One region of the Rhizobium sp. FG96 genome, then DNA from elsewhere that is predicted to be linked to it. Evidence: riboswitches for the same ligand, from Rfam matches in the RefSeq annotation. Region 1 holds a riboswitch; each other region holds the start of a gene.
What was found. A riboswitch is a leader RNA that binds a small molecule or an ion and turns the genes downstream of it on or off. The one in region 1 is predicted to bind cobalamin.
Positions count from the first base shown of each region.

Region 2: another riboswitch for cobalamin. It lies ahead of ACODR6_RS29500 (acyl-CoA thioesterase); the one in region 1 lies ahead of nrdH (glutaredoxin-like protein NrdH).
Region 3: another riboswitch for cobalamin. It lies ahead of nrdH (glutaredoxin-like protein NrdH); the one in region 1 lies ahead of nrdH (glutaredoxin-like protein NrdH).
Region 4: another riboswitch for cobalamin. It lies ahead of bluB (5,6-dimethylbenzimidazole synthase); the one in region 1 lies ahead of nrdH (glutaredoxin-like protein NrdH).

Region 1 is NZ_JBMDIL010000002.1:574,205-578,413, reverse strand. Features, by position in the region: gene nrdE (class 1b ribonucleoside-diphosphate reductase subunit alpha) at 1-1,084, opposite strand, end outside; gene nrdI (class Ib ribonucleoside-diphosphate reductase assembly flavoprotein NrdI) at 1,054-1,464, opposite strand; gene nrdH (glutaredoxin-like protein NrdH) at 1,477-1,698, opposite strand; cobalamin riboswitch at 1,952-2,175, opposite strand; gene ACODR6_RS05990 (response regulator) at 2,358-3,026, opposite strand; gene ACODR6_RS05985 (sensor histidine kinase) at 3,181-4,209, opposite strand, start outside.
Region 2 is NZ_JBMDIL010000020.1:5,321-9,529, reverse strand. Features, by position in the region: gene ACODR6_RS29505 (serine hydrolase domain-containing protein) at 1-1,219, shown strand, start outside; cobalamin riboswitch at 1,496-1,704, shown strand; gene ACODR6_RS29500 (acyl-CoA thioesterase) at 1,804-2,643, shown strand; gene ACODR6_RS29495 (LysR family transcriptional regulator) at 2,636-3,517, shown strand; gene ACODR6_RS29490 (DUF1852 domain-containing protein) at 3,661-4,209, shown strand, end outside.
Region 3 is NZ_JBMDIL010000020.1:411-4,619, reverse strand. Features, by position in the region: gene ACODR6_RS29485 (methionine synthase) at 1-856, shown strand, start outside; gene ACODR6_RS29480 (GNAT family N-acetyltransferase) at 1,009-1,584, shown strand; cobalamin riboswitch at 1,667-1,881, shown strand; gene nrdH (glutaredoxin-like protein NrdH) at 2,128-2,349, shown strand; gene nrdI (class Ib ribonucleoside-diphosphate reductase assembly flavoprotein NrdI) at 2,361-2,759, shown strand; partial or broken gene nrdE (class 1b ribonucleoside-diphosphate reductase subunit alpha) at 2,819-4,209, shown strand, end outside.
Region 4 is NZ_JBMDIL010000019.1:80,570-84,778, forward strand. Features, by position in the region: gene ACODR6_RS29230 (NAD+ synthase) at 1-606, shown strand, start outside; gene ACODR6_RS29235 (NYN domain-containing protein) at 691-1,404, shown strand; gene ACODR6_RS29240 (TolB family protein) at 1,435-2,265, shown strand; cobalamin riboswitch at 2,284-2,465, shown strand; gene bluB (5,6-dimethylbenzimidazole synthase) at 2,509-3,192, shown strand; gene ACODR6_RS29250 (DUF2865 domain-containing protein) at 3,220-4,209, opposite strand, start outside.

The DNA.
Region 1 (4,209 bases):
TTTCGGCGATCACCTGGAAGAAGTCGCGCGCCTTGATCTTCTTCTTGCGGATGCGGCTGTCGGCCACCATCTCGCGATACTTTTCGGTGACCGAGATCTCGGTGAAGGGCACGCCGTAGACGCGTTCCACGTCATAGGGCGAGAACAGGTACATATCCTCGTTGTTCTTGGCGAGCTCGAAGGTGATGTCGGGGATGACGACGCCGAGCGACAGCGTCTTGATACGGATCTTCTCGTCGGCATTTTCGCGCTTGGTATCAAGGAAGCGCATGATGTCGGGGTGATGAGCATTCAGATAGACCGCACCCGCGCCCTGCCGCGCGCCGAGCTGGTTCGCATAGGAAAACGCATCTTCCAGCAGTTTCATCACCGGAATGATGCCCGACGACTGGTTCTCGATATGCTTGATCGGCGCACCGGCCTCGCGGATATTGGTCAGCGACAGCGCCACGCCGCCGCCGCGCTTGGAAAGCTGCAGCGCCGAATTGATCGAGCGGCCGATCGATTCCATATTGTCCTCGACCCGCATCAGGAAGCAGGAGACAAGCTCACCGCGCTGCTTCTTGCCGGCATTGAGGAAGGTCGGCGTCGCCGGCTGGAAGCGGCCGGAAATGATCTCATCGACCATGTCGCGGGCGAGCGCCTCGCTGCCCCGCGCCAGCGCCAGCGCCACCATGCAGACACGGTCTTCGTAGCGCTCCAGATAGCGCTTTCCGTCGAAGGTCTTCAGCGTGTAGCTGGTGTAATATTTGAAGGCGCCGAGGAAGGTCGGAAACCGGAACTTCTTGTCGTAGGCGTGGTCGAAGAGATCGCGGACGAAATTGAACGAATACTGGTCCAGAACCTCCTGCTCGTAATAGCCCTCGGTCACCAGATAATCGAGCTTCTCCCGGAGGTTATGGAAGAAGACGGTATTCTGGTTGACATGCTGCAGGAAATATTGCTTGGCCGCCTGCCGGTCCTTGTCCAGCTGGATCTTCCCCTCGCCGTCATAAAGGTTGAGCATCGCGTTCAGCGCGTGATAATCCAGCGCGGCATCAGCGGCCTGCGCCTTCAAGGGGCGCTCGAGAACTGCCGTGTCCAAAATCGTTCCAATCCGTGTTTGACATTGGCGACGTCGTCGGCCGTGCCGAGAAGCTCGAACCTGTAGAGGTACGGCACCTGGCATTTGCGCGAGATGATGTCGCCGGCAAGCCCGTAGGTCTCGCCGAAGTTGCTGTTGCCCGCAGCGATCACGCCGCGAAGGTTCGAACGGTTTGCCGCATCATTGAGGAAACGGATCACCTGTTTGGGCACGGCCCCTTTGCCGCCCTCGCCGCTATAGGTCGGGACGACAAGCACGTAGGGCGACCCTGCCTGCAGGGTCTCACCGGTGATGGGGATGCGCTGCGCGGGAAGGCCGAGCTTCTCGACGAAACGATGGGTGTTCTCCGACCGGCTGGAAAAATAGACGATCTCGCCCATCGCGGCAGCCGATCAGGTGAGCGCGCTGATCATGTCGGGGCGGAAGCCGGCCCAATGCTGCTCGCCGGCGATGACGACGGGAACCTGGCGGTAGCCGAGGCCCTGCACCAGCTCGTAGGCAGCGCTATCGGTGGAAACGTCGATGATCGTGTAGTCGATGCCCTGGCGGTCGAGGGCGCGGGTGGTCGCGGTGCACTGGACGCAGGCGGGCTTGCTGTAGACGGTGATGCTCATTGGGAAAACCTCGTGACTGGAAGGCATGGGATATCGTTCGGACATCCGCCGATGTCCGCGCTTGGGAAGATCGAAATGGAAGGCAGCCGTTGCCGATTGCCGGGCGTCAGCAGCCCGTCATTCGCGCCGGTATGATCTGAAACTCAAAGACATTAGACCTCACCCCGAAGTGGCTCATGCAGGACACACCGGAGGAAGCGAAGAGCCGCATCATGCGCGCACCTCATCGCTCGCCTGCCGGACACCCCGCCCGTGGACGTTTTCGCTCAAGGCAGGTCTCCTGGCTTGCGGATCATCACATTCATCCCGGCCTTCCCAGGTCTTCATGACCCAGTGACCCGAAATGGGACAGATGCTCGCCGCTCACAGTTGCGGGGGCAGCTCCGGCATTGTCCCGCTTTGCAGCGGGTCTCACCGAATTCCCGTCTTAGCCCACGACCCATACGAATCGTGAGAACCTCGAACACTAGATATAGTACGCGAGTCAAAATCAGCGTCAATAATTTGTTTGCCAACAGCACTGAGGAAGGTGGGGAAATCTGGTGAACATGGTGAATAGGGAGTAAACGCGGGGGCCAATGCCAGCCGCGTTTATCCGTTCTCACACTCTGCTAAATTGGCCAACCTGCCCTAGTTTAGGAGCCGCCTTGGCCATGAGCCTAGGACAGCATCTGCGGAGCGCTGGCCTCAACCGGCGCCTGCAGCTTCTGCGCCGCAAGCACGACTTCGACGCGGTTGCGGGCGTCGAGTTTCTGCATCAGCAGCGTCATGTAGTGCTTGACGGTCTTCTCGCTGATGTCGAGCATGCTGGCGATTTCGCGGTTGGTCTTGCCCTGCAGCAGATAGTTGACGATCTGTTCCTCGCGGGCGCTGAGCCGCTTCTGCATCTGCGCCTTGCGGCGGATTTCCGCCGTCTTCATCGACAGGATGACCTTGGTGGCGAAGCCCGGCGTGATGAAAGTGCTGCCGTCATGGACGATCTTGATCGCCTCGTAGAGATCGCGTGCCGTGCTGCCCTTGAGCACATAGCCGCAGACGCCGAGATTGAGAACCTGGATCGCCGTGTCGATATTGGCAGTCGCGGTGAAGACCACGACCTTGGTGCTTTCGTAGTTCTTCTGGATCAGCTCAAGCGCCGCCAGCGTGTCGCCCGGCATGCTGAGATCGGTGACGAGGACATCGGGACGATGCTCCTCGACGATCTTCAGGGCGTCGATGGCATTCTCACCGCGCGCCGTGACCCGGAGGTCATCCTTAGCGGAGTAAAGATTAACCAGTCCATCCAGTAATATTGGATGATCATCTACGAACGCGACCGAGATAGACATGATGACGAATAACCCCCTCGTCTTTCTATCCAACAGATCTAATGTAATCAGAGCAAAACATAAAGCTGGATTTTAATGCTTGGTTAACTTCATCGTATTTGTGTCTATTCCACATCTATGCTTATAGCTACCTATCAATTCGGCTAGTTCCGGCTCAATGGGCGGCGGCATCCGCCTGCTGCAATTCCAGCGTCATCGCCAGCACCATGCCGCCATCCGGGCGCTTGCCGATGGTCAGCGACCCGCCGAAGCTTTCGATGCGCTGGCGAAGGCCGTAAAGCCCCATTCCCCCTTCGCGCGCCGCAAGCGGCAGCGTCCCGGGAGGCAGACCGTCATCCTCGACCGAGATCGAGACGACCGGCATGTCGATCCGACATCGGACACGCTGACCGTTGGCGCCGGCATGTCGGTAGGCATTGTTGAGCCCCTCCTGCACGAAGCGGTAGATGCAGGTCTTCAGCGCCGGGGGCAGATCGGCATTCGTGCCGCTTGAGGTGAAGGCGACCTTGGTTCGCGTGCGCGCCTCGTGCTGCTTGATCGCTTCGGCCACCACGTCCTTGGCCCAGAGATGCAGGATCTCCGGCAGGAGCAGCGACTTCGTCACCGTGCGCGTTTCGATGAGCGCTTCGCCCAGCGCCTTGTTCGTTGCGTCGAGAGCCCTGTCGCGCTCGTCCTTGCGGGTCAGGTCCCGCAGCTCGTCGAGCTGCAGGATGGCGAGCGTCATCAGTTGCACCGGGCCGTCGTGCAGATCGGCGCCGATGCGGCGGATGAAGGTCTCGTTCATGTTGGCGAGCTCCATCGAGGCCCGCCGCGCCGTATCGCGCAGCTCCATCAGCTCCTTGGAAGCCAGCTCCGCCTCCTCGGCACGGTGACTCAGCGCATGGCGCTGGGTCTCGATCGTCCGGCTGCCGCGCCTGACGATCAGGAACAGGCCGAGCATGACGACGAACGAAAACAGCGCGACGGTCGCCCAGGTGACGATCCGCAGCCGGGCGAGCTCGCCCATGAAGCTATTCGGCTCCTCATGGATCTCGGCGACGCCGATGATGCGCCCGGAAGCCTGGTCGTGGAGCGGGCTGTAGATCTCCAGATATTCCGTATTGATATTGCGGAAGGTATGTTCGGCGGCCTTGAGATCCGCGTAGATGGCGACGATCTCACCTTTTAGCGCCCGCTGCAGCCC
Region 2 (4,209 bases), on a different contig from region 1:
GAAACAAGACAGCCAAGATCAACCGAAAGCGCAGTGCGACTTGGTGCTCGGCTTGTTGAATGGAGAGAACGCGGTGAACGGGGAAGGCATCCTCATGTCGACGCGGCTTGGCCGCTTCCTCAGGCTGCGCGGGGTGTCCAATCATGACCACCTCCTCCTGCCCAGCGTTGCGCTGGCAGCCGCCGAAAAGCCACTTCCTCTGCCGCGGTCCGACAAGGACGTCACATTCGGCGCGATCACGACACTTGGCCCGAAAGGCACCCACGAAACGGCTCTGGAGAGCCTGCTCGTCGATACCGGCACCACGGCGCTTGTGGCTGTCCGCGACGGCAGCATTGTATACGAGTTTTACGGCAATGGTGGCGCGCGCGAGACCGTCAACCGCTGCTTCTCGGTAACCAAGTCGTTTACTTCGGCATTGGTGGGTTGCGCCATTTCTGAGGGTTTGTTTGCTGGGCTCGACGAGACGGTCGGGGCCCTGCTGCCGGCACTTTCGGGATCGCCGGCGGGTGCGCTGACCTTGCGGCACCTGCTCGAGATGCGCAGTGGCCTGCGCTTCGTCGAGGGGGTGATGCCTTGGTCGGACGATGCGATCGTCTATCTTTCTCCCGACTGCCGAGCAGCGGCCCTGCGGGCGCCGGTGAGCGATCCGGTCGGCGCCTATTTTCATTATAACGACTACCACCTGATGATCGTCGGCATGATGCTGGAAAAGGCAACCGGCGAGCCACTACAGCGCTATTTCGAGCGCAAGCTATGGCAGCCGATCGGCGCAGAAAATCGAGCCAGCCTGACGGTCGATAGCACGGCTGCGGGCTTTGCTCATATGGAGAGCGGCCTGAATGCGACGGCGGTGGACCTCGCCAAATTCGGCCAGATGTTCCTCGATGGCGGCATGGTGGGCGGGCGCCAAGTGGTGCCGGCAGACTGGGTGGCCTCGAGTACAGGCGCCACAGGGGCGCGACGCGACCCTGACTGGTTTCGCTACTATAACGGCAAGCCTTGGGGGCGCGTATTCGCTTCGGGCAAGGTATTCTACAAGCATTTCTGGTGGGGCTACCAGCACGGCGACATTGATGATTTCTTTGCGATGGGTGCCCTGGGACAGCATATCTATGTGTCGCCGAAAGACCGCACGGTGATCGTCCGGCTCAGCGAGCGCTTTCCGCCGGGATGCTGGTGGCCGCCGATCTTCCGGCAGATCATAGAACAGATGTAGGTATCCTCACGCTCAATATTCACTCGGTCATCGGGCTCGATGTTCCATAAATATGCGTTATCCAAGAAGCATTTCCTTCCAGATACTTTAGTTGTCTTATTAACCTGCCGCCGGTTCGATTCCCTTCAAGGCGTCTGTCGTTTTTAGAAGTGAAGGGTCGTCTGTTCGACTCTGTCATGAAGACAGAATCGCGTTCGATTGCTTTGGGATCACGCGAGCGTGGATCATGCCATATAAAGATGTCGTTATATGGTTGACGGCTATACGCTTGCCAAGACATAGTGCGCCAATCGTGGTTCTGCGGATGTCGAAATCCGGAGCTAAGAGGGAATTCGGTGGCGGCGAGACAATCGCCCATACCGGAGCTGCCCCCGCAACTGTAGGCGGAGAGTTGACGTTCAATATGTCACTGAGGAAGCCCTCGGGAAGACGAACGTCAGCGATGACCCGCAAGCCAGGAGACCTGCCGCGATAGATAACGTCCACGGGCGGGGTGTCCCGGTGTGCCGCTTTCAGCGATCGGCATGCCGTGTCGTTCGCCTTGCGTCATGCGTCCGCCCCGTCACAACCTGATGGAATTGCGGATGACACGGACTATCAAATCAACCGGCCAGCAAGCTCTGGCGACCAGTCTCATAGACATCGTTTTTCCCGGAGATACAAACCATCACGGTACGCTATTTGGCGGAGCTGGTCTTGCACTCATGGATCGCGTCGCGTTCATCGCAGCTACCCGCTTCGGACGTGTTCCCTTTGTGACAGCCTCCTGCGAGCGCATCGATTTCAAGCAGCCGGCGCGTGTCGGCCACATCGTTGAATTCTCGGCGACACCGGTCAGAGCTGGGCGAAGATCTCTGACGGTCGAGGTCGAGATGTTCGCGGAGACCGTCGTTGGGCATCAACGACATGCCTGCACTCGCGGGATCTTTCATATGGTGGCCATTCCCGACGGAGAGAATGCTCGGGATTTTTCCTTACCGGAACTTCTGCCCATGGTGACGCCGCTCTCGATGGCGGGTGTCAGGATGGTGGATATCGTATTCCCGGATCAGGCAAACAGTGTCGGGCGGATGTTCGGTGGCGAGGCCATCTCCTTCATGACAAAAGCCGCCTTCGTGGAAGCGTCGCGCTACTCCGGCAAGCTGGTGGTCCTGGCGTCATCCGAGCGTGTCGACTTTGCGAGACCCATTGAGATCGGGGAGATCGTCGAGGCGGAGGCTCGTATCGAACGTGTTGGTCACAGCTCGATGCGGGTTGAGACAAAGCTGTGGTCGGAAAATCTGCTGACGGGCGAAAGATCCATTACCGCCACTGGATGCTTCAACATGGTGGCGGTCGGCGAAGACAGCCGGCCAATTTCCATTGCCGAGAGAGCCCTCGCTACAGCAGCTTCCAGCAGCGAGAACGGACACGCTCATGCTTGACCGTCAGCATTTATCGATCCTGCGCGAAGTGGATCGCCTGGGAAGTCTGACCGCAGCCGCGGAACGGCTCAACGTGACCCAGTCCGCGCTCAGCCATATGATCCGAAAGCTGGAAGACCGCTATGGCGTGGCGATGTGGGAGAAGGACGGCCGCAATCTGCGTCTCACACAGGCTGGGCGCTACGTTGTTTCGGTGGCGCAGCGTGTCCTGCCCCAGATCGAGAGAGCTGAAAATGTGCTGATGGACTATCGTCAGGGGCAGCGGGGCTCTTTGAAAATCGGCATGGAATGTCATCCCTGCCATCAATGGCTCATGAGTGTGACAAAACCCTACCTTATGGACTGGCCGCAGGTGGACCTCGAGCTGACGACTTCATTCGCATCTGGCGGTATGTCGGCGCTGACGGGCCATGAGATCGACATCCTGATCACTCCAGATCCAATCGAGGCGCCGGGCATTCTTTATGTGCCGGTGTTTGATTATGAGCTCGTGCTCGCAGTTCCAAGCTCCCACCCGCTTGCGAACAGGGACTGTGCCGATCCGACGGATCTCACCCATGAAACGCTCCTGACCTACCCGGTGCCACCGCAGCGGCTGGATGTATTCACGCAGTTTCTGGTGCCGGCCAATTGCAGCCCGCGCCACCATCGCAATGTCGAGACCACGGAAATGATGCTTCAGCTCGTGGCGGCCGGCCGCGGCGTCAGCGCTATTCCAGACTGGCTGGTGCGTCAGGAGGCAGCAACGCTTGGAGTCCGTCCAGTGCGGATCGGACAGGCCGGGATCCACAAGAGCATTCATCTCGGACTGAGATGTGGGGACGAGGCCATCGATTTCATCGCAGGCTTTCTCACGACGTCGCGCCGTTCGTGAGAAAGCCTGCATTCCAAAGCATGAGAGCCGCTCATGATTGTGTGAAATCAAATCAATTTTTCTCTCTCAAAAGCTCAGACATAAGGAGGCACAAATCAGCAGTAGATTTCTGCAGCACTTATGAGTAGAGGGCGAGAAAAGCGATGAGAGCGATAAAGGAGAAACGAAGCGACCCCGCTTTCAATTCGGATGTACAGAAAGATGAGGTGCAGGACACGGGCTTTCATTTCGCTCTCAAGAGTATTCCCTTCGATGAGAACTACGTTCCGGCAGTGAACACGCGCATCACGACAAACTTCGCCAACCTCGCCAGGGGAGCGGGCCGTCAGGAAAATCTTCGCAACACATTGAAGATGATCGACAACCGCTTCAACGCTTTGGCCCCTTGGGACAATCCTACGGGTGACCGCTATTCCGTCGCCCTCGACATAGTCTCTGTGGAGCTTGCGACCAATGTTCGAGGCCAATCTGACGCCTTCCCCGTCATCGAGATCCTGAAAACGACAATCATCGATCGCGCCACGAATGCGCGCATCGACGGCATTGTTGGAAATAACCTGTCCTCCTACATCCGTGACTATGATTTCAGCGTCGTGCTGCCAAACCACAATAAGGATCGGCCCACATTCGGCGCGCCAGACAATTTTGGCGATCTGCACGGAAACCTGTTCAAATCGTTCGTGAATTCAAAG
Region 3 (4,209 bases), on a different contig from region 1:
CGTCAGCGATGGCGAGCAGACGCGTCAGCACTTCGTCACGACGTTTATCGAGCACCTTGACGGCGTTGATTTTGAAAAGCGTGAGACGGTCAGAATTCGGGATCGCTATGACGCGAGCGTCCCGACGGTCGTCGGCGCTGTGTCTCGGCAGAAATCTGTATTCGTTGAAGATGCCAAGTTCCTGCGCAAGCAGACCAAGCGGCCGATCAAATGGGCGCTTCCCGGCCCGATGACCATGATCGATACACTTTTCGATAACCACTACAAGAGCCGGGAAAAGCTGGCATGGGAGTTCGCCAAGATCCTCAATGAAGAAGCGAAGGAACTCGAGGCTGCCGGTGTCGATATCATTCAGTTCGATGAGCCGGCATTCAACGTCTTCTTCGATGAGGTGAACGACTGGGGTGTTCCCACCCTGGAAAGGGCGATCGAAGGGCTCAAATGCGAAACGGCGGTGCATATCTGCTATGGCTATGGGATCAAGGCCAATACCGACTGGAAAAAAACGCTCGGTTCTGAGTGGCGGCAGTATGAGCGAACCTTCCCGACCCTGCAGAAATCCAGCATCGGCATGATCTCGCTGGAATGCCACAACTCCCATGTTCCGATGGATCTGATCGAGCTTGTCCGCGGCAAGAAAGTAATGGTCGGTGCGATCGACGTGGCGAGCAATACAATCGAGACGCCGCAGGAGGTTGCTGCAACCTTGCGAAAGGCTCTCCGGTTCGTCGATGCCGAAAATCTTTGCCCTTGCACGAACTGCGGCATGGCCCCGCTGTCCCGCCGTGTGGCGAAAGGCAAGCTGAAGGCCCTGAGCGCAGGCGCGGATATCGTCCGCAGGGAATTGTCTGCCTGATGCGGGGAGTGAAATGCTCTCCCGCGCGCGCCTGGACATCTTCGCCTCTTCCTCACAGAAGGCGGCAAAGCTCCACTAGCCTGGCGCCAGCGTCTTCATTAGCATGAGGAGGCTTCCTCCAAACCGACAGCCCTGCCATCGGAGCGGCCTCTATGATGACATACACTTCGCTGCTCTGGCTCAGTGATGACGCTCCATTGGCTACGCGGACTGAGGCCCGCGCGTTCTGCCTGCGGATCATCAAGGATTTTTACAAGATCGACTATACGCCGGCATGGCACACGGATCTGGATTCGCTCTCGGACACATCCCCGGAGAGCTGGTTCTCGAAAGGAAAACGCGGCGCCTTCCTGGTCGTGCGCGACGAAGAACAGCGCATTGTCGCCGCCGGAGGCCTCTACGGTCTTCAAAACAAGCCTGCCCTGGCGATCCGGCTGCAAGATCGATATCGGGACGCCGCCAGCGTGTGCCAGATCGTCCGGGTCTATCTTGAACCCGACTTGCGGCGGAAAGGCCTGGGCCGTGCGATCGCTTCTGCCCTGGAAGAGAAGGCGCGCGATCTTGGGTATGTCACATCCTATCTGCATGCCGATGCGCAAACACCTGACACCCTCAGCTTCTGGCGAAGTCAAGGTTACATCGAGTTCGGCCGGTTCTCGTACCCTTCGGCAAAGGGGACGGATACCAGCGTGGACTTTGACAAGTCGCTTCTGACCAGGAAGGACTGACGATCTGCGGTCGGGAGCCAGTTATCCCCCGTGAATTTGGCACAGGCGCATCATATCCGTTGACGCAGATTTAACCTCGTCTACCATATGTAGTGTTCGAGGTTCCCTTTGATTCGAAACCGGATCAGGGGCTAAGACGGGAATTCGGTAGTGGACATGATGTCCGTGAAGCCGAGGCTGCCCCCGCAACTGTGAACGGCGAGTGCCTTTTTCATCATGCCACTGGGAATTCCCGGGAAGGCGGAAAAGGTGCGGTGACCCGTGAGCCAGGAGACCTGCCTTGATCGATACGTCCGCCGGCGGGGTGTCCGGCAGGGTGCGGTATGTTGCGTCCGGATAAAGCCGGTCGCTTGCCGTCCTTGTTGCCCCGCTATCTGTCTGCTTCGGGGTGAAGGCCATGAGTTCACAATTCCAGATCATCGCTGATCCGTAGTCGTTTCGGCTGCGTCCATTTTCGACGTCCATGTCGATCAAAGCCCTGTTTCGCTCCGGTCTGATGCCAGGCCGGACATATCTTTCTGCGTCCAGCATCACGAGGAAGCCATGTCGATCACTGTCTATTCCAAGCCAGCCTGCGTTCAATGCACCGCCACCACCCGCGCCCTTGACCGGCAGGGGATTGATTACACCGTCGTCGACGTTTCCGAAGACGCGCAGGCTTTCGCACTGGTGTCAGAACTCGGATATCGGCAGGTGCCCGTTGTCATCGCCGGTGAGCAGCATTGGGCGGGTTTCCGTCCCGATATGATCAGCGCGCTCGCCTGAGTTCAGGACCCGTGGGCGGTCTCGTCTATTTCTCCAGCACCTCGGAGAATACTCGCCGCTTCGTCGAAAAGCTCGGCTGCGATGCACTGCGCCTTCCGATCGATGTAGCCGAGGAGCCGCCCGTGGTTGAGGCCCCGTTCGTGCTGGTGACGCCCACCTATGGCGGCGGCGGGGACAAGGGCGCGGTGCCAAAACCGGTCATCCGCTTTCTCAACAATCCGGACAATCGAAGCCTGATCCGCGGCGTGATTGCCGCTGGCAATACCAATTTCGGCGCGGCCTATGGGCGCGCCGGCAAGATCATCGCCGACAAATGTGGCGTGCCGCTTCTCTACCGGTTCGAGCTTCTCGGAACGCAAGAAGACGTGACCGCCGTTAGACAGGGACTGGAACGATTTTGGAAACACTAGAACTCGAGCGGCCAGCCAAGGCCACTGCACCTGCGCTGGATTACCACGCCCTCAACGCCATGTTGAACCTCTATGACGAGGACGGCCGTATCCAGCTCGACAAGGACCGGCAGGCGGCCAAGCAGTATTTTCTGCAGCACGTCAACCAGAACACGGTCTTTTTCCATAACCTGCGGGAAAAGCTAGATTACCTTGTGACCGAGGGCTATTACGAGCGCGAGGTTCTGGACCAGTATTCGTTCAACTTCGTGCGCGATTTGTTCGATGAAGCCTATTCACGGAAGTTCCGCTTCCCGACGTTCCTCGGTGCGTTCAAATATTACACGTCCTATACGCTGAAGACGTTCGACGGAAAGCGCTACCTGGAGCGCTATGAGGACCGCGTCTGCATGGTGGCGCTGACGCTTGCCCGCGGCAACGAGCAGCTTGCCCGTGATCTCATGGACGAGATCATTTCCGGCCGCTTCCAGCCGGCAACGCCGACCTTCCTGAATGCCGGCAAGCAACAGCGAGGCGAACTCGTCTCCTGCTTCCTGCTGCGTGTCGAAGACAATATGGAAAGCATCGGCCGCTCGATCAATTCGGCGCTTCAGCTCTCCAAGCGCGGCGGCGGTGTTGCGCTTTCGCTCACCAATCTGCGTGAGATGGGCGCACCGATCAAGCAGATCGAGAACCAGTCCTCCGGCGTCATTCCGGTGATGAAGCTTCTGGAAGACGCCTTCTCCTATGCCAACCAGCTCGGAGCGCGCCAGGGTGCGGGTGCCGTCTATCTGAACGCCCATCACCCCGACATCATGCGCTTCCTCGACACCAAGCGCGAGAATGCCGACGAGAAGATCCGCATCAAGACGCTGTCGCTGGGTGTCGTCATCCCCGACATTACCTTCGAACTCGCGAAAAACAACGAGGATATGTACCTCTTCTCGCCCCATGACGTGGAGCGCGTCTATGGCGTGGCCTTTACCGAGATCTCCGTGACGGAGAAATATCGCGAGATGGTCGAGGATGCCCGTATCGCCAAGAAGAAGATCAAGGCGCGCGACTTCTTCCAGGTGATTGCCGAAATCCAGTTCGAGAGCGGCTATCCCTACATCATGTTTGAGGACACGGTGAACCGCGCCAATCCTATTGCCGGCCGTATCTCGATGAGCAATCTCTGCTCCGAAATCCTGCAGGTGAGTGAGCCGAGCAAGTTCAACGATGATCTGTCCTACGCTCAGATGGGCAAGGACATTTCCTGCAATCTTGGCTCCCTGAACATTGCCGCCGCGATGGATAGTGCCGATTTCGGCAAGACGATCGAAACGTCGATCAGGGCGCTGACGGCTGTCTCCGAAATGAGCAACATCATGTCGGTGCCATCCGTCGCCAAGGGTAATGACGACAGCCACGCCATCGGGCTCGGTCAGATGAACCTGCATGGCTATCTCGCACGCGAGCGCATCTTCTA
Region 4 (4,209 bases), on a different contig from region 1:
AAGGGCTTCACTTCGGCGCTGTCGGACCTCTTCGAAGGCACCGATAGCGGCATCACCGAGGAAAACCTGCAGAGTCGCGCCCGCGGCGTCATCCTGATGGCGATCTCCAACAAGTTCGGCTCGATGGTGGTGACGACGGGCAACAAGTCGGAAATGTCGGTCGGTTACGCCACGCTCTACGGCGACATGAACGGCGGCTTCAATCCGATCAAGGACCTCTACAAGATGCAGGTCTATGCGATCTCGCGCTGGCGCAACGAACATGTGCCGCCGGATGCGCTGGGGCCATCTGGCGTCGTCATTCCGCAGAATATCATCGACAAGGCACCGTCAGCCGAGCTTCGCCCGGACCAGAAGGACCAGGATTCGCTGCCGCCTTATACTGTTCTCGACGACATTCTCGAATGCCTCGTCGAGAAGGAAATGGGCGTCGACGAGATTGTCGCGCGCGGCCATGACGTGGCGACCGTCCACCGCGTCGAGCATCTGCTCTATCTCGCCGAATACAAGCGCCGCCAGTCGGCGCCCGGCGTGAAGATCACCAAGAAGAATTTCGGCCGTGATCGCCGCTACCCGATTACCAACCGGTTTAGGGATCGCAGTTAGCGATCGTTAACCCGATCAACCGAAAGCTGCTGACTTCCGCACCTTCCCGCGTTTCTATCGAAGCAAACGCGGGAGGTCCTGATCGTGCGTGATACGAAAGTCGCCGTCTTCATCGATACCGAAAACCTGCCGGCGCGCTCGGCGGGCGAGATCATCGACATCGCCTCCGGCTACGGACGTCTGATCGAGCGGCGTGCCTATGGCGACTTCACGCGCGAGGCTGCGCAGCCGTGGATCGCTGCTGCCGGAAAGCATGCGCTCAGCCTGCAGACGGCGGTCAGCTCCCAGTCGGGCAAGGACGGTGCGGATATCCTGCTTGCCGTCGATGCGATGGAATATCTAGGAGCTTCGGCAATCGATCTCTTCTGCATCGCCAGCAGTGATCGTGACCTCGGCCATCTGGCGACGCGCATCCGGATGCGCGGCAAGCAGGCGATCGGGCTTGGTGCGCCGAATGCTTCCAGGCTGCTGCGCGAGTCGTTCGATGATTTCTTCGAGTTGCGGCTCGCGGAGGCGCCTGCGAGCCTTCCGGCGCTGGCCAAGGTCGTGGCGCTGCAGCCGTCACCGAGCATCCGGCCCTATATCGCGCAGGCGCTGCAGACGGCGAAGCTGAGGGAGGAAGGCTGGCTCGATATTGCCGAGCTTGGCACCTTGCTGCGGCAGGTCTATCCCGACTTCAGGGCGCAGCATTTCGGCGCTCCGAACCTCAGTTCGCTTTTGAAGCGATGCGACTTTATCGAGACACAGATGCATGGCACAAACCGCATGCAAATCAGAATGAAGCGGAACGGCGGATAGCCGGACCGCCGCACAATGCGGGAGGCATGCATGCGCAGTTCGGTCGAGATCTACAATATCCGTACGGCCAAGAGCCGGGTGGTTTTCCAGACGGAGCAGCTGATCGAGGCACCGAACTTTTCGCCTGACGGGCGCTATCTGCTGCTGAACGGCGATGGGCTGCTCTATCGCTTGTCACCGGATGGTGAGGGCGGGCTGAAGCAGGTCGATACCGGCTTTGCCGCCGCCTGCAACAACGATCACGGCATTTCGCCCGATGGAAAGCGGTATGTGATTTCCGATAAGACGGAATACGGAAAATCCTGCATCTATACGCTTCCAGCGGAAGGTGGGGCGCCGAAGCAGGTGACCACCAATCTTCCGTCCTACTGGCACGGCTGGTCGCCCGACGGCAAGGAATTGGCCTATTGCGGTATCCGCGACGACGTCTTCGACATCTATACGATAGCGGTCGACGGCGGCACCGAGCGTCGGCTGACGCATGGCGAAGGCCGCAATGACGGGCCGGATTATTCCTTCGACGGGCAGTGGATCTATTTCAATTCCAGCCGGACCGGGCTGATGCAGATCTGGCGCGTTCACCCCGATGGAACCGGGCTGGAGCAGGTCACGCATGACAATTACGGCAACTGGTTTGCCCATCCGTCGCCAACCAACGACCGGGTGCTGATCCTCTCCTACGATCCTGATGTTTTCGACCACCCGCGCGACCTGCATGTTAGGCTGCGGCTGATGGACATGGATGGCGGCAACCTGACGACGCTGTTCGAACTGTTCGGCGGGCAGGGCACGATCAATGTTCCCTGCTGGTCACCGGATGGTGATGAGTTTGCCTATGTGCGCTATTTCCCGGCCACTTGAAGCGCGCCGGTAAAACGGGCAAGAGGGTTTTCGTCAGGTGCCCGCCATTGGCGGGAGAATCGGGAATCCGGTGAGAGACCGGAACGTGCCCAACGCTGTAAGGCTGACGCCTGCCGCATCATGCCACTGGTCAAGACCGGGAAGGCTGCGGCGGGCGGATGACGCCAAGTCAGAAGACCGGCCTGGCATCATAGACTGATCCCGCGCGGACGGCGGGTCGGTTGCGTTGTTGGGGATTTGACGATGCGACCCTTGAGCGGGGATGCGCTGCAGCGCGCATCCGCTTTTTCCGGTGACGAGCGCGATGCCGTCTACCGGGCGATCATGACCAGGCGCGATGTGCGCGACCAGTTCCTGCCGGATCCGGTGCCCGAGGATGTGTTGATGCGGCTGCTTTCGGCCGCGCATCACGCGCCCTCGGTCGGCTTCATGCAGCCGTGGAATTTTATCGTTGTCGACGATGCCGCTGTGAGGCGGCGGGTGTGGGAGGCGTTCGATCTGGCCAACCATGAGGCGGCCGGGATGTTCGATGGCGAGCGGCAGGCGACCTACCGGTCGCTGAAGCTCGAAGGCATCCTCAAGGCACCGCTCGGTGTCTGCATCACCTGCGATCCGACGCGCAGCGGCGAGGTGGTGCTGGGGCGTACGCATAATCCGCGGATGGACAGCTATTCGACCGTCTGCGCCGTGCAGAACCTGTGGCTTGCGGCGCGGGCCGAAGGCGTCGGCGTCGGCTGGGTCAGCATCTTCCGTGAAAGCGAGCTCAAGGAGATCCTCGGCGTGCCCGCGCATATCGAGATCGTTGCCTGGCTTTGCGTCGGCTATGTCGACGAGCTCTACCGGGAGCCGGAACTCGCCGTCAAAGGCTGGAGGCAACGGCTGCCGCTCGAGGAGCTGGTCTTCCGCGATGGCTGGGGCCGCCGCTAGGACCGGTCGACGTTCAGCCCATGCCGGTTAGTTCTGCTGTTGCTGCTGCGGCTGTGGGCCTGATGTTGCCGGGTTCTTCAGATCGATGCTGCCCTGGTCGCCTGCGAGGAATTGCGGGCCGACCTGGCGGACCTTGCTATTCTGCGGCTCATAGGGCCGGTCCGGGATCTGTGGCTGCGGTGCAGCCGGCGTTTGAGATGCCGTGGCTGCAGGCTTGGTGGTGATCGTCGTGATCGAGCCCTTCGGCGGCGGTTCGCTGACGGTCTGGTTCTTTCGCATTTGCTCGTAATAGGCGGTCAGATTGCAGGTGCAGGACGACTTTTCGCCGGGAGCGCGGTTCTTGTAGGCGAAGGCGTTCGGCATCGCGCTGTAACGGGCGCCCGTTGCGGCCGAGATCATGTTGGCGGCGTCGGTGTTCGAAACGTCCTGATAGAAGAGCTCGGTCTCGATGCCGGGGCACATTTTCGAGCAGGTCGAGGCATCGCGGCCGAAATCGATCGAGGTGGCGTTGGTGCTGATCGGGAAGAAGCCGCCGTCGCAGGTGCGCACGCACATGGTGCTGACATGCGACATCATCTCGCCGCGCGGCACGCCATATTGCGTGTTGCCTTCCTCGCCGTTGCCGAGCGGGATGAAGGTATCGCCGCGCATCGCCTGTTCTTCGGTGCTTGGCGCCGGCTCGTAGGCGCGCTCGTCCGGTTGATAGCCCGGATCGTCGTTGCAGCCGTTGTCGTCGAGGGCGGCCATCAGTTGGCGGCGTTCGTTGATATCGCTGCCGCCGGATTCGCGTAGCTGGTTGCGGCGGTCCTGGAGGTAGTGGATGTTGTCGATCATCCGCGCTTCGGATTCCTGCAGGTCGCTGCAGTAGCCGGCATTCTCGCCGCCGATGACGACCATGCTGTCGACGCTGCAGCCGTTGCTGCGCAGGTCGTTGCGCAGCTTGCGGAGCTCGAGATTCTGCTCGGCTATGGCGCTCGCATATTGGCGGATTTCCGGGCCGTTACCGATCACCTGCGG